Regions from separate parts of the Streptomyces sp. NBC_00820 genome, predicted to be linked through region 1. Evidence: riboswitches for the same ligand, from Rfam matches in the RefSeq annotation. Region 1 holds a riboswitch; each other region holds the start of a gene.
What was found. A riboswitch is a leader RNA that binds a small molecule or an ion and turns the genes downstream of it on or off. The one in region 1 is predicted to bind cyclic di-AMP.

Region 1 (5,093 bases):
AGCTGGAGCGCGAGCTGGCGGACTTCTGCGGCTTCGAGGCGGCACTGGTCCTCTCCTCCGGGTACGCCGCCAACCTGGCCGCGGTCACCGCACTCGGCCCGCACGGCTCCCTGATCGTGTCCGACGCGGGCAACCACGCCTCGCTCATCGACGGCTGCCGGCTCGCCCGGGGCACCACACAAGTCGTCGGGCACGCCGATCCGCACGCCGTGGACAAGGCGCTGGGCACCCACGGGGGAGCGGCGATCGTCGTCTCCGACACGGTGTTCTCCGTCGACGGCGACGCGGCCCCGCTGGGCGCGCTGGCCGAGGCGTGCCGGGAGCACGGCGCCGGTCTGGTCGTCGACGACGCCCACGGGCTCGGCGTGCTGGGCGACGGCGGCCGGGGCGCGCCGCACGCGGCCGGGCTTGCGGGCGCGCAGGACGTGGTCGTCACGGCCACCCTGTCCAAGTCCCTGGGCAGCCAGGGCGGGGTGGTGCTCGGACCGGCGCGGGTGATCGGCCATCTGGTCAACGCGGCCCGTACGTTCATCTTCGACACCGGACTGGCTCCCGCGGCGGCCGGCGCGGCACTGGCGGCGCTGCGGCTGCTGCGGCGCGAACCCGGGCGGGCGGTGCGCGCCCGCGCGGTCGCCGCCGAACTGCACGCACGTCTGACCGCCGCGGGCCTGGAGGCGGTACGGCCGGACGCGGCGGTGGTCTCCGTGCGGGCCCCCTCCCCGGAGCAGGCCGTGCGCTGGGCCGCCGACTGCCGTACGGCGGGCCTGGCCGTGGGCTGCTTCCGCCCTCCTTCCGTGCCCGACGGCGTCTCACGGCTGAGGCTGACCGCCCGTGCGGACCTCTCCGGGGCCGAGATCGAACGCGCTGTACGGGTGATCGGCGAGACACGACCATGAGTCGGCGGAACACGGCCGGGCATCGCGCGAAAGTGATCGAATCTGATCGGTTGAGGTTGATCCTCTAGCGGTCGAGGTCGCCTGACCGGCGGTCGATATGCGGGAGAACCCTCGATCCACCGGGGCCGGCGATGGTTCCGCTTACCGGAGCCCGGCGACGAAACCCGCCCAGCTCCCGGGGGAGAGGAGCAGCGCGGGTCCGGCCGTGTTCTTGGAGTCGCGCACGGCGAGCCCCCCGGCCCAGGGGCCGGAGCGCGGCCGGGCCGTCTCCACGCAGTTGTTCGCTCCCGTGCTGTAGCTGCTACGCAGCCAGCGCACGTCGTGCAGATCGGTACTGACAGGGACGTTCCGAGGCAGTGCAGTCATCGTGCCTCCTTACGCGCCGTCACCTATTCCGGCGATGTAATCCAGCGAATCCTCGGGCGAGAGAGCGCGGATCCTGAGGGTGTCGAAGGCCTCCGCATAGGCCTGGAGGTCTTCTTTCCGTTCCAGGTAGAGGCTACTCGTCAACTGGTCGAGAACAACCACGTCTAGATCAGAAGTGCTCGGAAATGAGAAAATAACGAAAGGCCCGGTGAGGCCGACATGTGCCCCCGCACCGAACGGCAGTACCTGCAGACGTACTTGCGGCAGACGCGCGGCCTCCAGCAGTCGTTCCAGCTGGCGCTCCATCACCTCCGGGCCGCCGACCTCACGCCGCAGCACCGCCTCGTCCAGTACGGCGTCCAGCCTCAGCGGCGGGTCGGCGCGCAGCACGTCCTGCCTGGCCAGGCGCACCTCCACCAGCGCGTCCAGGCGCTCCCCGGGCACGCCCTCCACCGCCGCCCGGGTCACCGCCCGGGCGTACTCCGGGGTCTGCAACAGGCCCGGGACCACCGACGTCTCCAGGGTGCGCATCCCGCTCGCCTGCGACTCCAGGCTGATGAAGTCCCGGTACGTCGGCGGCAGTACCCCGCGGTACGCGTGCCACCAGCGGTGCCGGCCGCCCGCGTCCTCCGCGCCCGCCAGCATCAGCAACAGCTCGCACAGCTGCCCGTCCCGCACCTCGTAGGCGTCCAGGAGTAACCGCACGTCCGCCGGTTTCACGCCACTGGAACCGGTCTCGATGCGGCTGACCTTCGACTGGTGCCAGCCCACCAGACGGGCCGCGTCACCGCTGGTGAGTCCCGCCCCGGCGCGCAGCGCGCGCAGTTCGGCTCCGAGTTTGCGGCGTCGTACCGCGGGGCCGTTCTGCATGGGCTCCTCCTTCATACTCCCTGAAGGCCGCCCAAATGCGGTCTCCGGTCGCAGAGTTCACCGCTTCGAGCGACAGATATATGCACATCCTGGTGGATCGGTCCCCTGACCGGCGCCGATGATGGCAGTCTGACGAGGAACCACCAGTGCGGGACCGTACTCGAACCTTCCGCTCCTCGCCGGACCGCGGTTCCGTGGAAAGGGACGACGTCGCCATGGCAGATCACCTGGAAGCATCCGTCACTCTGCCGAGCGATCCCGCCTCGGTCTCCGCGGCCCGTTCCTACGTCATGGGCATCCTCGCGGAGTGGGGTCTGCCGTCGGGCAGCGAAACGGCCGACACGGTGCGGCTCATCGTCTCGGAACTCGCCACCAACGCCGTACAGCACACCTTCGGCCAGTCACCCACCTTCACCGTCGACATCGCCCTCGACCGCGACGAACGCCTGCGCGTCGGTGTGACGGACAGCCATCCACGCCTCCCGAAGAGACTGCCCGCCGCGGTTCAGCAGGACAACGGGCGCGGCATGGTCATCATCCGCTGCCTCACCGCCGAATGCGGTGGCAGGCTGCGCATCCGCCCCACCCGGGAGGGCGGCAAGACGGTCTCCATCGAACTGCCCTGGACCGTCCCGGCAGAGCCGCTCACGGCCGCGGGGCAGCAGGAGCCGTAACCCGACGGGAGCCGTGCCCCGGCCCGACAGGAGCCGTAGCCCGGCGGGAGCGGGAGCGGGAGCGGGAGCGGGGCAGGCGGGTGCGCTGAGGGTCTCGGGCGCGTGGGCGGGTGCGTGGGCGGGCGCGTCGGCCCCGGGCCGCCCGCGGCAGGCGGGCGGGCACCGGGGCGGCGCTGACGGCGCTCGGAGCGGCTCGGTGGCGGGAGCCGCTCCGGTCCTGAGCCGAGGTCAGCTGACCCGGCCGTACCAGACGCTCTTGGTCCAGATCTTCTCCAGGCGAACCACCGTCCCGGTCTTGGGGGCGTGCCAGATCCTGCCCTTACCGGCGTAGATGCCGACGTGGTAGACGCTGGAGCCCGAGTGGAAGAAGACCAGGTCCCCCGCCTTGCGGCGGCCGGCGGAGACGTGGTGGGTCTTGTTGTACTGCTGGGCTGCCGTGCGTGGCAGGCTCTTGCCCACCCTCTTGAACGAGTACAGCGTCAGCCCCGAGCAGTCGAACCTGCGTGGACCGGTGGCCCCGTAACGGTACGGGGAGCCCTTCTTGGAGGCCGCGACCTGGAGTGCTTTCGTCGCCATGGTCGCGGCCGAGGCGTCGGCGGAGAGGCCGGGCACCGCGATCGAGCCGCCCACGGCGGCGAGAGTGAGGGCCGAGGCCGTACCGGCCCTGGCCATCAGCGACGGGACACGATTGAGCGCAGTCATGCGCAACCCTTCGTCAGCCGCCTGTGAAGGATGACCTGTCGGATTCGGGCTGGCGAAGTTGCCCGGCCGCGTTCTCGCGGCTTCACCCCAAGGGCTGCTCGGTACGCCCGCCCGCCTCACGGCGAACGTTCGTCCCGGCGACCCGTCTTGCTCGGGTCCTCCACTCCTGCCGATCCACTCCTGTCGACCGGTCATCCGGGCGGCGGCAGGACTCGGCGTCCGCCCGGACCGCCCCGCCGTTGTGGCGGGGGCTTGTCGTCAGACAGGGATCTTCACTCACGGCGGTGCGAAAATCCCAATGGAATCGGGGATTTGTGGTGTTGCTCACCACTCGCCCGTTCGGGTGGACAGTGGTGCTTTCGAGGCGTCATCAGATCGCTTGCGTAGCCCCCGACCTGCGGTGGAGCGGCCCCGCGCGGGCCCTGATCCCCCTCGGTGCGCAAGTCGGAAGGCCCGGAAAACGTTCTGGAGATACACCGGTCGGCGGTCCGTCGTTCGGGCCGTTTCGGACCCGGTCGGGCCGGCCCCTCGACACGAGGGGCCCCTCGGACCGGACCGCGTGTCCGGGTCGGCGGACGCAGTCGGGCGGGAGCACGACGCGCGCGGTACGGCGCTCGCCGTCCAGGATCCGCAACGCCCGTGCCGGCGTGTCCCCGTGCAGCTCCGTCTCGCCCCGCCGATGCATCAACGCGAGCGCGTCACGCAGTTCTGTCGCCTTGCGCACGAGGGCCTGCGCCGCGCGCAGCCCCCGATAGGTGTCGCCCTCGCGCGCCGGGTTGATCCGGCCCAGCAGGTCGGCCACCTAGGGGGTGTCGTTTGGATCAGCTCGGGTCCGCGACGCCCGGCACGGCACCTCGCCGCGTTGTCGGATCAGCCGAGTACGTCCGGTACGCGGCAGATCCTCCGCCTTGCGAGGCACCGCACCGGACGCCGCGCCCTGATCCGACCTGATCCAAACGACACCCCCTGGAGGTAACGGTCGATCACCTCGCCCTCGGCGCGGGTCAGCGCGGGCAGCGGCGGGAGTTCCTCCGGCGGCATCGCCGCCTCACCTCCCGTCCAGAGCGTCCGAAGTGCCGGGCGCACCGGATGTACCGGACGCACCGGACGCGGGTGCGATCCCGCGGGTCGTGACGATTCCGTCCACCAGCCCGAACTCCCGTGCGTCGGCCGCCTCCAGCACCAGCTCGCGCTCCAGGTCCCGGTGGACCTGTTCGGCGTCGCGCCCGGTGTGCCTGACCAGCATCTCCTCCATCACCGCGCGCGTCCGGACCAACTCCGCCGCCTGGATGGCGAGATCGCTGGGCTGTCCGTACGCGGGCTCGGGCAGCGAGGGCTGTTCGAGCACCACACGGGCGCCGGGCAGCATGAACCGCTTGCCCGGTGTCCCGGCCGCGAGCAGCACCGCCGCGCCCGCGACGGCCTTGCCGAGGCAGTAGGTCTGCACGTCGCAGGTGACGTACCGCATCGTGTCGTACACCGCCGTCATCGCCTGGAACGAGCCGCCCGGGCAGTTGACGTACAGCGTGATGTCCCGGTCCGGGGCCGCGTGCTCGAGCTGCATGAACTGCGCGATCACGTCCGT
Region 2 (5,093 bases), 2.2 Mb from region 1:
GCCTCCGACCATGGCGAGCACCTCACCGAGAACGAGGCGGCGGCCATGGCCTTCATCCTGCTGTTCGCCGGATTCGAGACGACCGTCAACCTCATCGGCAACGGCACCTACGCCCTGCTCACCCACCCCGGGCAGCGCGACCGCCTCCAGCGGTCCCTCGCCGAGGGGGAGCGGGACCTCCTGGCGACCGGGGTGGAGGAACTCCTGCGCTTCGACGGCCCCGTGGAGCTGGCCACCTGGCGCTTCGCCACCCAGCCGCTCACCATCGGCGGGCAGGACATCGCCGCCGGCGACCCGGTGCTCGTCGTACTCGCCGCGGCCGACCGGGACCCGGAGCGGTTCGCCGACCCGGACGTCCTGGACCTGTCCCGTCGCGACAACCAGCATCTCGGCTACGGCCACGGCATCCACTACTGCGTCGGCGCCCCGCTCGCCCGGCTGGAGGGACAGACCGCGCTGGCCACCCTGTTGACCCGCCTGCCCGACCTGCGGCTCGCGGCCGATCCGGCGGACCTGCGCTGGCGCGGCGGGCTCATCATGCGGGGCCTGCGCACGCTCCCCGTGGAGTTCACGCCGGTCCGATGAGCCGTGCGCCGGAGGGCATCTGACGGAGCGTCAGCATTGTGATCTTCACGTGATCTGTGCGGCATGAACTTGTGACGGACGATCGTATGCCTATACGTTCACCCATCAGTGTGGCGACGCACCATCCGCCGCGCCGATCCTGCTGTCGCTCGAAAGGCCTCCGCATGCTCTCCGGGAACGGTCGTCACCGTCGCCCTCGCCAGGCTCCCGCTCTCCTCGTCGCGGCCGGTGTCACCGGCTCGGCCATCGCCATCCCGCTCCTCGGTGCCGCGAGTGCCCACGCGGCCGACGGCACCACGTGGGACAAGGTGGCCGAGTGCGAGAGCGGTGGCTCCTGGAGCGCCGATCCCGGCAACGGCTTCTACGGCGGCCTGCAGATCTCCCAGGCGGACTGGAGTGCGTACGGCGGTACCCAGTACGCCGAGACCGCCGACCAGGCCAGCCGTTCGCAGCAGATCTCGGTCGCCGAGAAGATCCTCGCCGACAAGGGGACCACCCCCTGGGCCACGTGCGCCCTGCTGTCCGGACTGACCTCCAACTCCGGCTCCGTGAACGTCGACACCGGCGTCGGTGGCTCGGCCACCCCCGGCACCGCGGACAGCGGGGACAACTCCGGGTCCGCCGGCAAGTCCGGTTCGGACAAGGCATCCGAATCGCCCGCCCTGCCGGATTCGTCGCCCTCGCCCGACTCCTCCTCGAAGGGCGCGGACAAGAAGGACGACCAGCCCGCGAGTGCGAGCGGCGACTCCAGTGACACTGGCAAGGGGGCGGACACCTCCGGGTCCGAGGAATCCGCGATGCCCAACTACGCCGGCGGCCGGGTGAGCGACGGCCCGGTCACCAGGGCCCCCGCGGTCAAGGAGACGGACAATTCGGCGCAGACCGGCGGCTCTTGGGCCCTGGTCGACACCGGCAGCCTCGACAGCGGCGGCCGCCACCGCGGCGGAAGTGCGGCCGAGGACGCGAAGGGCGGCCAGAAGGCGGACTCTTCCGGCCGGCATGCCTTGCGCGACGCGGGCACCTACACGGTCCACGAGGGCGACACGCTCGGCTCCATCGCCGACTCCCTCGACCTCGACGGCGGATGGCGCGCCCTCTACTCCCTGAACAAGAAGGACATCGGCACCGACGCGAACAACATCGCCCCCGGTCAGACCCTGAAAGTAGGGGACGAAAAGGGCGCGTAACAGCGGCAGTTGACGCCCCACTTCACCGCTAATGTCCGTTTTGGTGAAAGTGTGGGATGAGTCTCAGAAGCCCTGATCGTCTTTGGTTTTCCGTCGGCCGCCTGTCTACGGTCAGGACCGCTCGTCACCACGAGCCCCGGCCGCCGCAACGCCGAATCCTGCCAGTGGCCACCCGGGAACAGTCGACGCGTCACGCGCCGCAGGCAGGAGCGGGGGACCCAAGGTAAGTGCCGGACCCGGCGGTTGAAGCCGCGTCCGGCTGGGGGTGAAGCCACGCCTTCCCGTTCGGGGAAGGGGTGGCCGGGCAACTCAACCGGCCCGAACCCGACAGCTCACCTCGCAGGCGTCGGTGAGGGGATCGATCCATGCTGTTTGCCAGCAAGAACAAGCATCGTCGTTCGTCCAAGGCCGTCCGCGCCCTCGCGTTCGCCGGTGTCGCCGGCGCCGCCGTCGCCGGCCCGCTGATGGCGGCCGGCAACGCCTCCGCCGCCACCGCCTCCGAGTGGGACGCGGTCGCCCAGTGCGAGGCCGGCGGCAACTGGTCCATCAACACCGGCAACGGCTACTACGGCGGCCTGCAGTTCTCCGCCTCCACCTGGGCCGCCTACGGTGGCACGCAGTACGCCGCCACGGCCGACAAGGCGACCAAGACGCAGCAGATCACCATCGCCGAGAAGGTCCTCGCCGCCCAGGGCAAGGGCGCCTGGCCGACCTGCGGCACGGGCCTGTCCAGCACCCCCTTCAGCGCCCCGGCCGCCCCCGCGACCCCGGCTGCCCCCGCGGCCCCTGCCGCCCCGAGCAGCACCAGCACCGCCCGCTCCACCGACACCCAGGCCGCCTCCCGCTCCGCGGCCCGCCCCGCCGCGACCGTCACCACCCCGAGCGGTGCGAAGGTCAAGAAGGGTGACGGCGAGTACAAGGTCGTCAAGGGTGACACCCTCGGCTCCATCGCCCAGAAGCACGGCGTCAAGGGCGGCTGGAAGAAGCTGTTCGAGCTGAACAAGGACATCGTCGCGAACGCCGACCTCATCTACCCGGGTCAGCAGCTCCACCTGAAGTGACCCCCGGCCCCGGTCGCGGCCCCGGCCGCGGCCGCCACCCCCTCGCGGTGCCGGCATCCCGGCCCACCAGGGTCCCGTGAGGGTCTCGTCCCCATGACTCCCCGCCCCGGCGCGTGTTCCCCCGCACGCACCGGGGCGGGGTTCTTCGTCCCCCCGCTCCACGCCTCCGCGGCCGGTCGCGGCCGGTCGCGCGCGGTCCCGCTCCGTTCCGCCCGGTGCGTTTCCCGTTCTTCGGCCACATCTCATCCACGCACCCCTTTGTTCCGCGAGTGAACAATGGATACGGTCTCCCTGTCCACGGGGCAGTCGGTCAGCGGCCGACGACCCCGGGACGGTTAGGCTCTAGGCGCAAGGCACACCAGCCCCGCACTTTCAGCGTCACATCCCAAGAAGGAGATGCTCGTGCCGTCCATCGACGTCGTCGTAGCCCGGGAAATCCTGGACTCCCGAGGCAACCCCACGGTCGAGGTCGAGGTCGGCCTCGACGACGGCAGCACGGGTCGTGCCGCCGTTCCGTCCGGCGCCTCCACCGGTGCGTTCGAGGCCGTCGAGCTGCGCGACGGTGACCCGAACCGCTACCAGGGCAAGGGTGTCGAGAAGGCCGTCCTCGCCGTCATCGAGCAGATCGGCCCGGAGCTCGTCGGCTACGACGCCACCGAGCAGCGCCTGATCGACCAGGCCATGTCCGACCTGGACGCCACCGAGAACAAGGGCTCGCTCGGCGCCAACGCCATCCTCGGCGTCTCCCTCGCCGTCGCCCACGCCGCCTCCGAGGCCAGCGACCTGCCGCTGTTCCGCTACCTCGGCGGCCCGAACGCCCACCTGCTGCCCGTTCCGATGATGAACATCCTGAACGGCGGCTCGCACGCCGACTCCAACGTGGACATCCAGGAGTTCATGATCGCCCCGATCGGCGCGGAGTCCTTCTCCGAGGCCCTGCGCTGGGGTGCCGAGGTCTACCACACCCTCAAGAAGGTGCTGAAGACCAAGGGCCTGTCCACCGGCCTGGGCGACGAGGGCGGCTTCGCCCCGAACCTCGGCTCGAACCGCGAGGCCCTCGACCTCATCCTCGAGGCCATCAAGCAGGCCGGGTACATCCCCGGTGAGCAGATCGCGCTCGCGCTCGACGTCGCCGCGTCCGAGTTCTACAAGGACGGCAAGTACGAGTTCGAGGGCAAGTCCCGCTCGGCCGCCGAGATGACCGAGTACTACGAGGAGCTCGTCTCCGCGTACCCGCTGGTCTCCATCGAGGACCCGCTGTACGAGGACGACTGGGCCGGCTGGAAGGTCATCACCGACAAGCTGGGCGACAAGGTCCAGATCGTCGGCGACGACCTCTTCGTCACCAACCCGGAGCGCCTGGCCCGTGGCATCGAGGAGGGCTCCGCCAACGCCCTGCTCGTCAAGGTCAACCAGATCGGTTCGCTGACCGAGACCCTGGACGCCGTCGAGATGGCCCAGCGCAACGGCTTCAAGTGCATGATGTCCCACCGCTCCGGTGAGACCGAGGACGTCACCATCGCCGACCTCGCCGTCGCCGTGAACTGCGGCCAGATCAAGACCGGCGCCCCGGCCCGCTCGGACCGCGTCGCCAAGTACAACCAGCTGCTGCGCATCGAGGAGATCCTCGACGACGCCGCGGTCTACGCCGGCCGCAGCGCGTTCCCGCGGTTTCGCTCTGCGAACCGATAGACGCAGCAAGGGCTGAGCGACACCGCCATCGGCCGGGCCGCGATGAGTCGCGGCTTGGCCAGTCGTCCGTACGTCCCCGTACCCGGTCCCGTACCGTGTCCGGGGACGTACGCACGTGTGAGGCACAGGCAAGGGGAGGCGGCGAGCCAGATGGCCGTGAAGGACCGGGACCGGGACCGTTTCTCCACCGCGACCAGGCTGCGGCTGTTCGGCGAACAGACGGCGGCCCGCGTCTACCGGTCCCAGACCAAGCGGCAGGCCCGCCGTTCCCGGCTCACCGGCCGCGCCGCCCTGCTCGCCCTGGTGCTGTGCTCGCTGATCGTCGCCCTCGCCTACCCGATGCGGCAGTACGTCTCCCAGCGCGCCGAGATCGCCGACCTCCAGCGGCAGCAGGAGCAGGCACGCGAGCGCGTCGAGCAGCTGCGCGACACCAAGGCGCGCTGGCAGGACGACGCCTACGCCGAGCAGCAGATCCGGCGCCGGCTGCACTATGTGATGCCCGGCGAGACCGGGTACGTCGTCATCGACACCGGCGCGGCCAAGCAGGCCCGCGCCGACCTCCAGGGCG
Region 3 (5,093 bases), 4.8 Mb from region 1:
CCTCCCCCACGCCGGTGCAACCGGGCGAGCAGCGCGATGGCTATGGCACCGGACTGGGCGAACAGCCCGATCCGGCCCGCGCGGGGCGGCTCCGGCGCCAGCGAGGCGTTCAGACGAACGTCCGGGGCGGTGTTGATGACGCCGAAGGCGTTCGGGCCGATGATCCGCATGCCGTAGGCGCGCGCGTGCCGGACGAGGGCCCGCTGGCGCTCGCGTCCCTCGGGTCCGCTCTCGGCGTATCCGGCGGAGAGCACGACGAGGCCCTGCACCCCGTGTGCGCCGCACTCGGCGACCACGCCGGGCACGTCCTCGGCCGGTACGGCGACGACCGCGAGGTCCACGGGCCCCTCGATGTCCCGCACCGAGCGGTACGCGGGCACGCCGTCGATCTCCGTGAGGTCGTCGGGGAAGGACTGGTTCACCGCGTACAGCGGCCCCTGGTAGCCGGCGTCCCTGATGTTGACCAGGACGCTGCGGCCCACCCCGCCGGCAGCGCGGCCGGCGCCGATGACGGCGACGGAGCCGGGTGCCAGCAGCCGTCGCACGGAGCGGGCTTCGGCGCGCTGCTCCCGCGCCCGCTGTACGGCGAGGGAGCGGTCGGTGGGTTCGAGGTCCAGCTCCAGGCGTACGACGCCGTCCTCGAAGCTGCGCTTCTGGGTGTAGCCGGCGTCCGTGAACACCTTGATCATCTTGGTGTTGGCGGGGAGCACCTCGGCGGCGAAGCGGCGGATGCCCCGCTCGCGCGCGACGGCGGCGATGTGCTCAAGGAGGGCGGAGGCGACACCGCGGCCCTGGTGGGAGTCCTGTACCAGGAAGGCGACTTCGGCCTCGTCGGCCGGAGCGGAGGCGGGCAGTCCGCCCGCGCCGATACGGTCGTAGCGTACGGTGGCGACGAACTCGTCGCCGATGGTGGCCGCGAGCCCCACCCGGTCCACGAAGTCGTGGTGGGTGAAGCGGTGGACGTCCTTGGCGGAGAGCCGGGGGTACGGCGCGAAGAAGCGGTAGTACTTCGACTCGTCCGAGACCTGCTCGTAGAAGCTGACCAGACGGTCGGCGTCGTCGATGGTGATCGGGCGCACGCGCGCGGTACCGCCGTCGCGCAGCACCACGTCCGCCTCCCAGTGGGCGGGGTACTCGTGCCGGTCCCGCCGGTCCGCCGAGGTCTGCATGGGCCCCAGATTACGGCTCGCGTACGACAACGGCGTGGAGCGGTTCGTGAGGGACCATGGGGGGACACAGTCGGGCCGAGGCCGCGGTCCGACGACACGCCGGGGCGGGACGAGTGACCGCCGCCGGCGCGCTGCACGATATGGAAATCTGGTCTAGACAACCCTGAGAGACTGAAGGGCAGCATCACATGGCTGAGCGCCGCGTCAACGTCGGCTGGGCCGAGGGCCTTCACGCCCGCCCCGCTTCCATCTTCGTCCGAGCCACCACGGCCGCAGGCGTTCCGGTCACGATCGCCAAGACCGGCGGCGGTACGCCGGTCAACGCGGCCTCCATGCTGGCCGTCCTGGGCCTGGGTGCCCAGGGTGGCGAGGAGATCGTCCTCACCTCCGACGCCGAGGGCGCGGACGTCGCCCTGGACCGGCTGGCCAAGCTGGTCGCCGAGGGCCTCGAAGAACTGCCCGAGACGGTCTGATTCCGAGACGGTCCGATTGCGGGCGGGGTCTGATTCCGAGCGGGTCTGATTCCGGGCGGATCTGATTCCGGGCCGCTTCAGGAAGCCGCGTCATCCGGAGAGGGTGGCGCGGCTTCCGCGTTCCCCCCACTCTCCCCGATGGAATTCGCGGAGTACAGGAAAAGGGCAGCGGAAATAATCTCCTCCGGGCGTCTCCACTTTGTATACGGCCCCGGTGTTAATTCCGCAGGCTCGGCATGTTTACGGGATGTTGCGCGTTCCTCACACGCTCCGCGCGGTCGCCGCCCGCGGTGGCCCGGAGCCGGTGCGCGAGTGTCGCGCGCTCGGTATGCAGCGCCGTGAGCGCCCGCGCGCGCTCGCTGTCGCCGCGCGCCACCGCGTCCACGATGGCGCCGTGCTCCGCCCAGGACTCCACGGGGCTGAGCGGCGCCTCCACCACGTACATCCAGGCGATCTTGTGCCGCAGCTGGGTGAGCACCGAGGTCAGCGAGTGGCTGCCGCAGGCCTGGGCGAGCGTCACATGGAACCAGCCGCCGAGCGCGCGCAGATCCTCGCTGCCGCCCCGCCGCGCCCGCTCCTGACCCAGCCTGACCAGGCCGCGCAGCACCTTCAGGTGTGCCTCGGTACGCCGCTGGGCGGCCCGGGCTGCGCCGAGCGGCTCCAGCAGCAGGCGCATCTCCAGCAGGTCTGCGGCCTCCTGCTCGGTCGGCTCGGCCACGCAGGCGCCCGCGTGCCGCCGGGTCACCACGAAGCCCTCCGCCTCCAGCGTGCGCAGGGCCTCGCGGACGGGGACGCGCGAGACGCCGTACCGGCGAGCCAGGACCTCCTCGGTCAGCCGGCTGCCGCGCGCGTGGACACCGGCCACGATGTCGTCCCGGATCGCCGTGCACACCGAATGTGCGGGAATTCGCATGCCCGACCTCCGTCTCAATCCCCGGGAAACGTCGACGATGGACGCGTGTTCCGTGACTCTATGACAATGAGCCGGAATTTCCGACGGCGGACCGGAATCCAGGGATATTTTTTGGACACCGGTCACGGGAGCCGTACGGAAAACGGCGAAAGCCCCGGCCATGTGGGCCGGGGCTTCGGGATACGCGAGGGGGATGCGCGGTACGGATGCGCGGGTACGGGATGCCGTGCGCAGTCGTCAGACGTTCAGGCCGTGCTTGCGGAGGTAGGCGACGGGGTCGACGTCCGAGCCGTACTCCGGGGTCGTACGGGCCTCGAAGTGCAGGTGCGGGCCGGTGACGTTGCCGGTCGCGCCGGACAGACCGATCCGCTCGCCCGGGGTGACCCGCTGGCCCGGCGTCACGCCGATGGACGACAGGTGGCCGTACTGGGTGTACATGCCGTCGGCCATCCGGATCACGATCTGGTTGCCGTAGGCGCCGCCCCAGCCGGTGGAGACCACCGTGCCGGCGCCGACCGCGTGGACGGACGTACCGCTCGCGGCATGGAAGTCGATGCCGGTGTGGGAACCGGAGGACCACAGGGAGCCGCCGGTCTTGTAGCCCGTGGAGACGTACGAGCCGGCGATCGGGACGACGAAGGCGTTCAGACGCTCGCGCTCGGCAGCGCGGGCGGCGCGGACCTCGGCCTCGCGTTCCTTCTTCGCCTTCTCCGCGGCCGCCTTCTTCTCCGCGGCCGCCTTCTGGGCGTCCGCCTGCGCGTCGATCTCCTCGGCGAGGGAGTCGTTGACGGTGATGACGGGGGTGAGACCAGTCCGCTCGACGGAGTTCTCCGCGGCGAGGGCCGGGGAGGCTGCGAGGGTGCCGACGACACCGGTGGTGGTGAGGGCCGCGATGCCGGCCGCCTGAGCGGTGGTGCGCTTGACCCGGCCGGGCTTGCGGTGCTTCCCGGCGGCGCACATGAACGCCATGAAGTGGCTGGTCCTTTCCTTCCTTCTCGCCTACCGGGTTAGCTGACGGGTTCGGAGCAGGAAGGTCTCCTACGGGCACCCTCGCGGTCGCGCGGGCGTCCGATTCACCCCAGGGACTGTGGTTGGGTCCCCGGCTCCCCTGGCTCGCGCCATGCGGGGACTCGGCGATGGCTGTCCGGTGCCGCGGGCGCGGCGCACTGCCTGACGAACAGCCCGGACGACGCTAAAGGGGGCGGCTCGGGATCCTCAAACGGATCCGGGCTTTTGTAGCGCATCCCACAGGGCAGACAGGCAACCTCCGTACCAATCCGGACATCTGGGAAGCAAGAGTCCGGCGTGTCCGGGAACGGCGTGTCCGGGAACGGCGTGTCCGGGAACGGCGTGTCCGGGAACGGCGTGTCCGGGAACGGCGTGGGGCCCTGATGACCCGTCGGTCATCAGGGCCCCACACGCGCACGGCCGTTCTTCGGGTGCTCCACGGCCGCCCTACGGCCGGTTTCGGGTCGCTCTGCGACCTGCTTTCCGGTCGCTCCGCGGACCGTCCTCGGTCGCTGTCCGGCCCGCTTTCGGTCGCTGTCCGGCCTCTACTCGGCGGCCACGACGGTGACTTCGCCGATACCGAGCGCCTCGACCGGCGCCTTGATCTCGGCCGCGTCACCCACGAGAACGGTCACCAGACGGTCCTCCGGGAAGGCGTTGACGACCGCCGCGGTCGCCTCGACCGTGCCGGTGGTGGCGAGCCGCCGGTACAGCTCGGCCTGGAAGTCGTCGGGCAGGTGCTGCTCGACCTGGTCCGCGAGCGTGCTCGCGACGGCCGCCGCGGTCTCGTACTTCAGCGGCGCGACCCCGACGAGGTTCTGCACGGCGACGTCCCGCTCGGCGTCGGTCAGGCCCTCCGCGGCGAGCGTGCGCAGCACCTTCCACAGATCCTCGAGCGCGGGACCGGTGTTGGGCGTGTCGACCGAGCCGCTGATGGCGAGCATCGCGATGCCCGTGGCACCGCCGGGCGCGGGGGGCGCGGAGCGCAGGACCTGCCCGAAGGAGCGCACGCCGTAGGTGTAGCCCTTCTCCTCGCGCAGGACGCGGTCCAGGCGGGAGGTGAGGGTGCCGCCCAGGCAGTAGGTGCCGAGCACCTGCGCGGGCCACACCCGGTCGTGCCGGTCGGCGCCGACGCGGCCGATGAGCAGCTGCGTCTGAACGGCGCCGGGGCGGTCGACGATGACGACGCGGCCGGTGTCGTCGGCGGACACCGGCGGCACCGGCCGGGGCGTGCCCGGGGTGCCGGTCCAGGCGCCCAGGGTGTCGGCGAGCAGGGCGTCCAGATCGCTGCCGGCCAGGTCGCCGACCACGACCGCGGTGGCCGTCGAGGGGCGGACATGACGGTCGTAGAAGGCGCGTACGGCCTCCGCGTCGATCTTCTCGACGGTGTCCTCGGTGCCCTGGCGCGGGCGGGACATGCGCGAGGTCGCCGGGAACAGCTCCTTGGAGAGTTCCTTGGCGGCCCGGCGGGAGGGGTTGGCCAGCTCGTGCGGGATCTCGTCCAGGCGGTTGCGGACCAGCCGCTCGACC
Region 4 (5,093 bases), 3.6 Mb from region 1:
TCGGTGTCGGCGACGTAGCCGACGATCCCCGCGCCCTGGCCGGCGTTGGTCCACAGGTTCTTCGGGCGGCGGGACTCGTTGCGCTCGATGACCGCGTTGGCGGCGGTGAGGATGGTCTGCGTGGAGCGGTAGTTCTGCTCCAGCAGGATCGTCTTCGCGTTCGGGTAGTCCTCCTCGAACTGGAGGATGTTGCGGATGGTCGCGCCGCGGAAGGCGTAGATCGACTGGTCCGCGTCACCCACGACGCAGAGTTCGGCGGGCGGAAGGTCGGCCTCGCCGGACGGTGCGCCGAGGTCCTCGGCGGCGCGCTCGCCGTTGCCGACCAGCTCGCGCACGAGGGCGTACTGGGCGTGGTTGGTGTCCTGGTACTCGTCCACCAGGACGTGGCGGAAGCGGCGGCGGTAGTGCTCGGCGACGTCCGGGAAGGCGCGCAGCAGGTTGACCGTCGTCATGATCAGGTCGTCGAAGTCGAGCGCGTTGGCCTCGCGCAGGCGCGACTGGTAGAGCGCGTAGGCCTGGGCGAGGGTCTTCTCGAAGCCGTCGGCGGCCTGGGCGGCGAAGTCCTCCTCGTCGATCAGCTCGTTCTTCAGGTTGCTGATCTTGGCGCTGAAGGCCTTGGGCGGGAAGCGCTTGGGGTCGAGCTCCAGGTCGCGGCAGACCAAGGACATCAGGCGCTTGCTGTCGGCCGCGTCGTAGATCGAGAAGGACGAGGTGAAGCCGAGCCGCTTCGACTCGCGCCGCAGGATGCGCACGCACGCGCTGTGGAAGGTCATGACCCACATGGCGTTCGCGCGCGGGCCGACGAGCTGCTCGACGCGCTCCTTCATCTCGCCCGCGGCCTTGTTGGTGAAGGTGATCGCGAGGATCTGGCCCGGGTGCACATGCCGTTCGCCCAGCAGGTGGGCGATGCGGTGGGTGAGGACACGGGTCTTGCCCGACCCGGCACCGGCGACGATGAGCAGCGGGGAGCCGGCGTGCACGACCGCGGCACGCTGGTTCTCGTTCAGCCCCTCCAGGAGGGCGGCCGCGTCGAGCGCGGGGCGCGGGGCGCCGTCGCGGTAGTGGGCGTCCCGGTCCGGCGGCACGTCGAACTTCCCGCCGAACAGATCGTCCGGAAGCGACTCCGGAGCGTGATCGTCCTCGGGCGGCGGCGGGGGCTCCTCCTCGCGCCCGCGAGGGGCCTGGAGGTCCGCCAGGAAGCTGTCGTCAAAGAGGCTGCTCATCGCTCTACGAGTCTAGGGCGCCGCACCGACAACCGGTCGCCACCTCGGGAACATGGCCGGTTTCGCGGAGAGTTGATCACCGCGCGACACGGGCCAGCTCGCCCCTCACCCTGCGAAGCCACCCGGTCACGACAGCGTGATCTCACCCTCAGGTCACGAAAACGTATCGGACATATGGCACACCAACCTTCACACGAGACACACGAGTTGGTTAAGTTGCGAGCAGGCCGCACGACCCCTTCCGGCGAACGTCGCCGGGCCGCGCGGCCTCCGCCGAGTCCGGTACGCCCGCGCAGGGCAGCCGGAGCCGGGGACCCACACCGATCTGGGGTGAATCGGCCCACATCCCGCTGGGACAAGGCCGTAGGGCAAACCTTCCGAACCACCCGCCCGAACCCGACAGCTAACCCGGTAGGCGGCATGTTGGAAGGAGTCGCCTCCCTTGGCGTCGCACCGCAAGCCGCACCCCTCGGGGACGAACGGAACCGGGTTCCGTGCCCCCGCCCTCGCCACCGCGGCCCTCACCTCCGTGGCCGTCCTGTCCCAGACGGCCGAGCCCGCCCACGCCGCGGACGGCGGCGGGCCGAGCGTGGAGGAGATCGAGAAGAAGATCGACGACTTCTACCGCGAGGCGGAGTCGGCGGCCGAACGCCAGGAAGCCGTCAGGGAGCGTGGCGGACGGGAGCGTGGTGGCCAGGAACGGGGCGGCCAGGAGCGTGGGGGGTGGGAGCGGAGCGCAGGGCAGCGCGGCCGGTCCGACACCTCGCACGAGAGGGCCGCGTCCGAGGAGAGCCCGCAGGACCGTCCCCAGGACTACTTCCACCAGAGCCGCGTGATGGACCGGCTGGCCTCGAACGTGCGGCAGCGGCAGCAGAACGCGAGGGACGCCGGGGCGGCGCGGTCCGCGGGGAGCACCGGGGACCCGGAGCCGCCGCGGACCCGGTGGGCGGCCGGGAACTCCGGGACACCGCCGACCCCACCGGACGCCCGCGGCCCCGAGACGGCGCGTGGTCCGGGAGACGGCCGCGGCCTCGGTACGCCGGCGCGGTCGCCGCAGGACCCGCACGCGCCCCACGGTCCGCACGAGCCTCACGCGCGACACGAGCCTCACGCGAGGCACGACCTTCACGCACAGCACGCGCCGCACGCGCCGCACCCGCAGAGCACTCCCCACGTCCGGCAGGCCGTCGACGGCCCGCACGCCGCCCCGAGCGCGGAGGCGCCGGCCCGGCAGCCGTACGACCCGAGCGTCGCCAAGACCGCAGTCCAGCGGAAACTCGCCTCCGCGCGCGGGCTGCTGACCGGATTCACGGCCCCGACCGGGCCGACGGGAACCGCCGCCTGGCAGGACGGCACCCAGCCGTCCACCCCGACCTCACCCCTGCCGCCCACCCCGCTCTCCGCCCCGACGTCCGCGTCCGCCAAGGCGGAGAAGGCGATCGCGTTCGCGCGCGCCCAGATCGGCAAGCCGTACGTCTGGGGTGCCAGCGGCCCCGGCTCGTACGACTGCTCCGGCCTCACCCAGGCCGCCTGGAAGGCCGCGGGTGTCACCATCCCGCGCGGCATCCACGAGCAGGCCCGCGCGGGCACCCCGGTCCCCGTCGCCGACGCCCGTCCGGGTGACCTGGTCTTCCTCCACGACGACGGCAGCCACGTCGGCCTCTATCTGGGTGACGGAGTGATGGTCCACGCTCCCCGCCCGGGTGAGTACGTCCGCGAGGACCCGGTCCAGCCCGATGCCGGCACGGTCGTCCACAGCGTCGTACGACCGGCCTGACGGCAGCGCTCCCCCACCGCGACGCGTCTTTCTCGCGCCCCACGCGCGCGTGCCCTCCGCCTCCGGACCGGGTGACTTCCTAGCATCGGCCGTATGCCCGGCATCTCAGATCTGTGCGTGTGGTGGGCGGGGCGTTCGCCCGCGGCGGGGGCTGCCGTCATGGCGACCGCCATCGTGTCGGTCGGGCTCCATCTGGCGGGTGCCGAGGTGGTGTCCCTGGTGGCCCTGGGGCTGGCCTGTGCCGCCTGGTCGGCGCTGGGCGCCGACTTCGTCGTGCGGCTCGTCGGGCAGCGCCGGCGGTGGATCGCTGAGGCGGAGAGTCCGGTCGCGATCACCGCCGTCGCGGCCACGGCGGTGATCGGCACCCGGATCTCGCTGCTCGGCCGGCCGACGGTGGCCGAGGCGCTGCTGGCACTGGCCGCGCTCCTCTGGCCGGTGCTGCTCCTGCCGGCCGTACGGCACCGGGGGCAGCGCATGCCGGGGACGGTGTTCCTGGGCTGCGTGGCCACGCAGGCGCTCGCGGTGCAGGCGGCGACGCTGGCCGCGGCCGAGACGGTGGCGTGGCTCGCGCACGTGGCACTGGTGCTGTTCTGGCTGGGGCTGCTGCTCTACGTCCGCGCGCTGGCGCGGTTCGATCCGTGGCAGGTGGTCAGGGGCTGCGGGGACCACTGGATCGCGGGCGGGACGCTGTCCGTCTCGGCCCTGGCCGGGGCCGAACTGCTCTCCGCCGACAGCACACGGCTGTACCTGTGGAACGACGACGACCGCGGCGTCCTGCACGACGCGACGGTCGTACTGCTCGTACTGGATCTGGCCTGCTACGTCGTCCTGCTGGCGGCCGAGCTGGCCCGGCCGCGGCCGGGTTACGACGTACGGCGGTGGGCGACGGTGTTCCCGATGGGGACGACGGCGGCGGCGACGCTGTCGGTCGCGGCCGCCCTGGGTTTCGCATGGCTGACGGTGCCGGGGCGGGTGCTGGTGTGGATCTCGGTGGCGGCGTGGCTGGCCGCCGCCGCGGGCGCGGTGCTCACGGCGCGCGCCCGGGCCGGCCGGGACGGGAGAAAGGCGCCGGGCGTCACGTCCACAGCACGGCGATGAAGATGTTCGCCATGGTCAGCGCGCCGACCAGCCCGAAGAGGCGCTTGTCGACCTGTTCCTCGTCGCGCTTCACATAGACCAGGCCGAGGATCACGATCAGCAGGGCCAGCTTCACGCCGATCTTGACGGAGTTGACGTGGTGGCCGTCGGCCTCGTTGAGGCCGACCAGGATCACGCCCGTGACCAGCATGGTGAAGGCGCCGTGCAGCATTCCCGGGACGAAGCGGGCCGTACCGCGGCCCATCGCCTTCATCTGGGTGAGGAAACCGCCGAGCAGCGCCGCGATGCCGATGATGTGCAGGCCGACGAAGAGATGGATGAGTACGTCCATGAGTCCGGAGCCTAGTCAGAGAAGCGCGCCCCGTCCGTCACCGGCCCCGGCATCGGCACCGGCACATCGGCACCGGCGCCGCTGGATCTTGCATATATGCGTCCCATAGCACCCCGCGCCTTCCTCGTCCCCGCATTCCCCGCATCGATCACCACGCTGCGTGAAGGCGACGGCTCCGGCCGGCCAATCCGCTCACATACGGTCACACCCCGACTCGTCGGAACCAGTTCCGTACACCGCGTTACCGACCCGTCACAGTCGGGCCTAGCGTCCTCCCCCAGGTGACCGGCTCCCCACCGCCGCCCGCCCAGGGGCGGCAGTCGGCCACCCCCGCCGAGAAGGTCCGGCGGCGGCCCGTTCCCCCTGTGCGGGCCGCCGCCGGACGCACGGACCGCCCCCCGGTCGTCCGCGTCCTCGGCCGGACGAGTCCCACGGAAGGACGTGACTGTCCAGGTGGCAGCGCACCGAAAGTCCCGACAGCGCTCGCTCAGCGGCAACACGGCGCGCACGGCCGCCACCCTCGCCCTCGCGGGCGCGGCCACCGCGACGGCCTTCGACGGCACGGGACACGCCGCGCCGCGACTGACCCCGGCACAGGTGAAGGCCAAGGTCGACAAGCTCTACCAGGAGGCGGAGACGGCCACGCAGAAGTACAACGGGGCGA

Region 2: another riboswitch for cyclic di-AMP. It lies ahead of OIB37_RS15950 (transglycosylase family protein); the one in region 1 lies ahead of OIB37_RS05995 (C40 family peptidase).
Region 3: another riboswitch for cyclic di-AMP. It lies ahead of OIB37_RS27455 (M23 family metallopeptidase); the one in region 1 lies ahead of OIB37_RS05995 (C40 family peptidase).
Region 4: another riboswitch for cyclic di-AMP. It lies ahead of OIB37_RS22365 (NlpC/P60 family protein); the one in region 1 lies ahead of OIB37_RS05995 (C40 family peptidase).

What each region holds. Positions count from the first base shown of each region.
Region 1 is NZ_CP108882.1:1,299,436-1,304,528, reverse strand. Features, by position in the region: gene OIB37_RS06015 (8-amino-7-oxononanoate synthase) at 1-896, shown strand, start outside; gene OIB37_RS06010 (DUF397 domain-containing protein) at 1,038-1,262, opposite strand; gene OIB37_RS06005 (helix-turn-helix domain-containing protein) at 1,272-2,132, opposite strand; gene OIB37_RS06000 (ATP-binding protein) at 2,348-2,806, shown strand; gene OIB37_RS05995 (C40 family peptidase) at 3,035-3,508, opposite strand; cyclic di-AMP (ydaO/yuaA leader) riboswitch at 3,512-3,642, opposite strand; partial or broken gene OIB37_RS05990 (hypothetical protein) at 4,092-4,310, opposite strand; gene OIB37_RS05985 (ATP-dependent Clp protease proteolytic subunit) at 4,557-5,093, opposite strand, start outside.
Region 2 is NZ_CP108882.1:3,529,365-3,534,457, reverse strand. Features, by position in the region: gene OIB37_RS15960 (cytochrome P450 family protein) at 1-585, shown strand, start outside; gene OIB37_RS15955 (transglycosylase family protein) at 750-1,772, shown strand; cyclic di-AMP (ydaO/yuaA leader) riboswitch at 1,958-2,133, shown strand; gene OIB37_RS15950 (transglycosylase family protein) at 2,138-2,833, shown strand; gene eno (phosphopyruvate hydratase) at 3,230-4,525, shown strand; gene OIB37_RS15940 (FtsB family cell division protein) at 4,676-5,093, shown strand, end outside.
Region 3 is NZ_CP108882.1:6,087,731-6,092,823, reverse strand. Features, by position in the region: gene OIB37_RS27470 (bifunctional acetate--CoA ligase family protein/GNAT family N-acetyltransferase) at 1-1,169, opposite strand, end outside; gene OIB37_RS27465 (HPr family phosphocarrier protein) at 1,358-1,642, shown strand; gene OIB37_RS27460 (GntR family transcriptional regulator) at 1,860-2,555, opposite strand; gene OIB37_RS27455 (M23 family metallopeptidase) at 2,793-3,524, opposite strand; cyclic di-AMP (ydaO/yuaA leader) riboswitch at 3,538-3,701, opposite strand; gene OIB37_RS27450 (M16 family metallopeptidase) at 4,109-5,093, opposite strand, start outside.
Region 4 is NZ_CP108882.1:4,924,251-4,929,343, reverse strand. Features, by position in the region: gene pcrA (DNA helicase PcrA) at 1-1,223, opposite strand, end outside; cyclic di-AMP (ydaO/yuaA leader) riboswitch at 1,485-1,657, shown strand; gene OIB37_RS22365 (NlpC/P60 family protein) at 1,666-3,000, shown strand; gene OIB37_RS22360 (hypothetical protein) at 3,094-4,098, shown strand; gene OIB37_RS22355 (hypothetical protein) at 4,076-4,429, opposite strand; gene OIB37_RS22350 (C40 family peptidase) at 4,883-5,093, shown strand, end outside.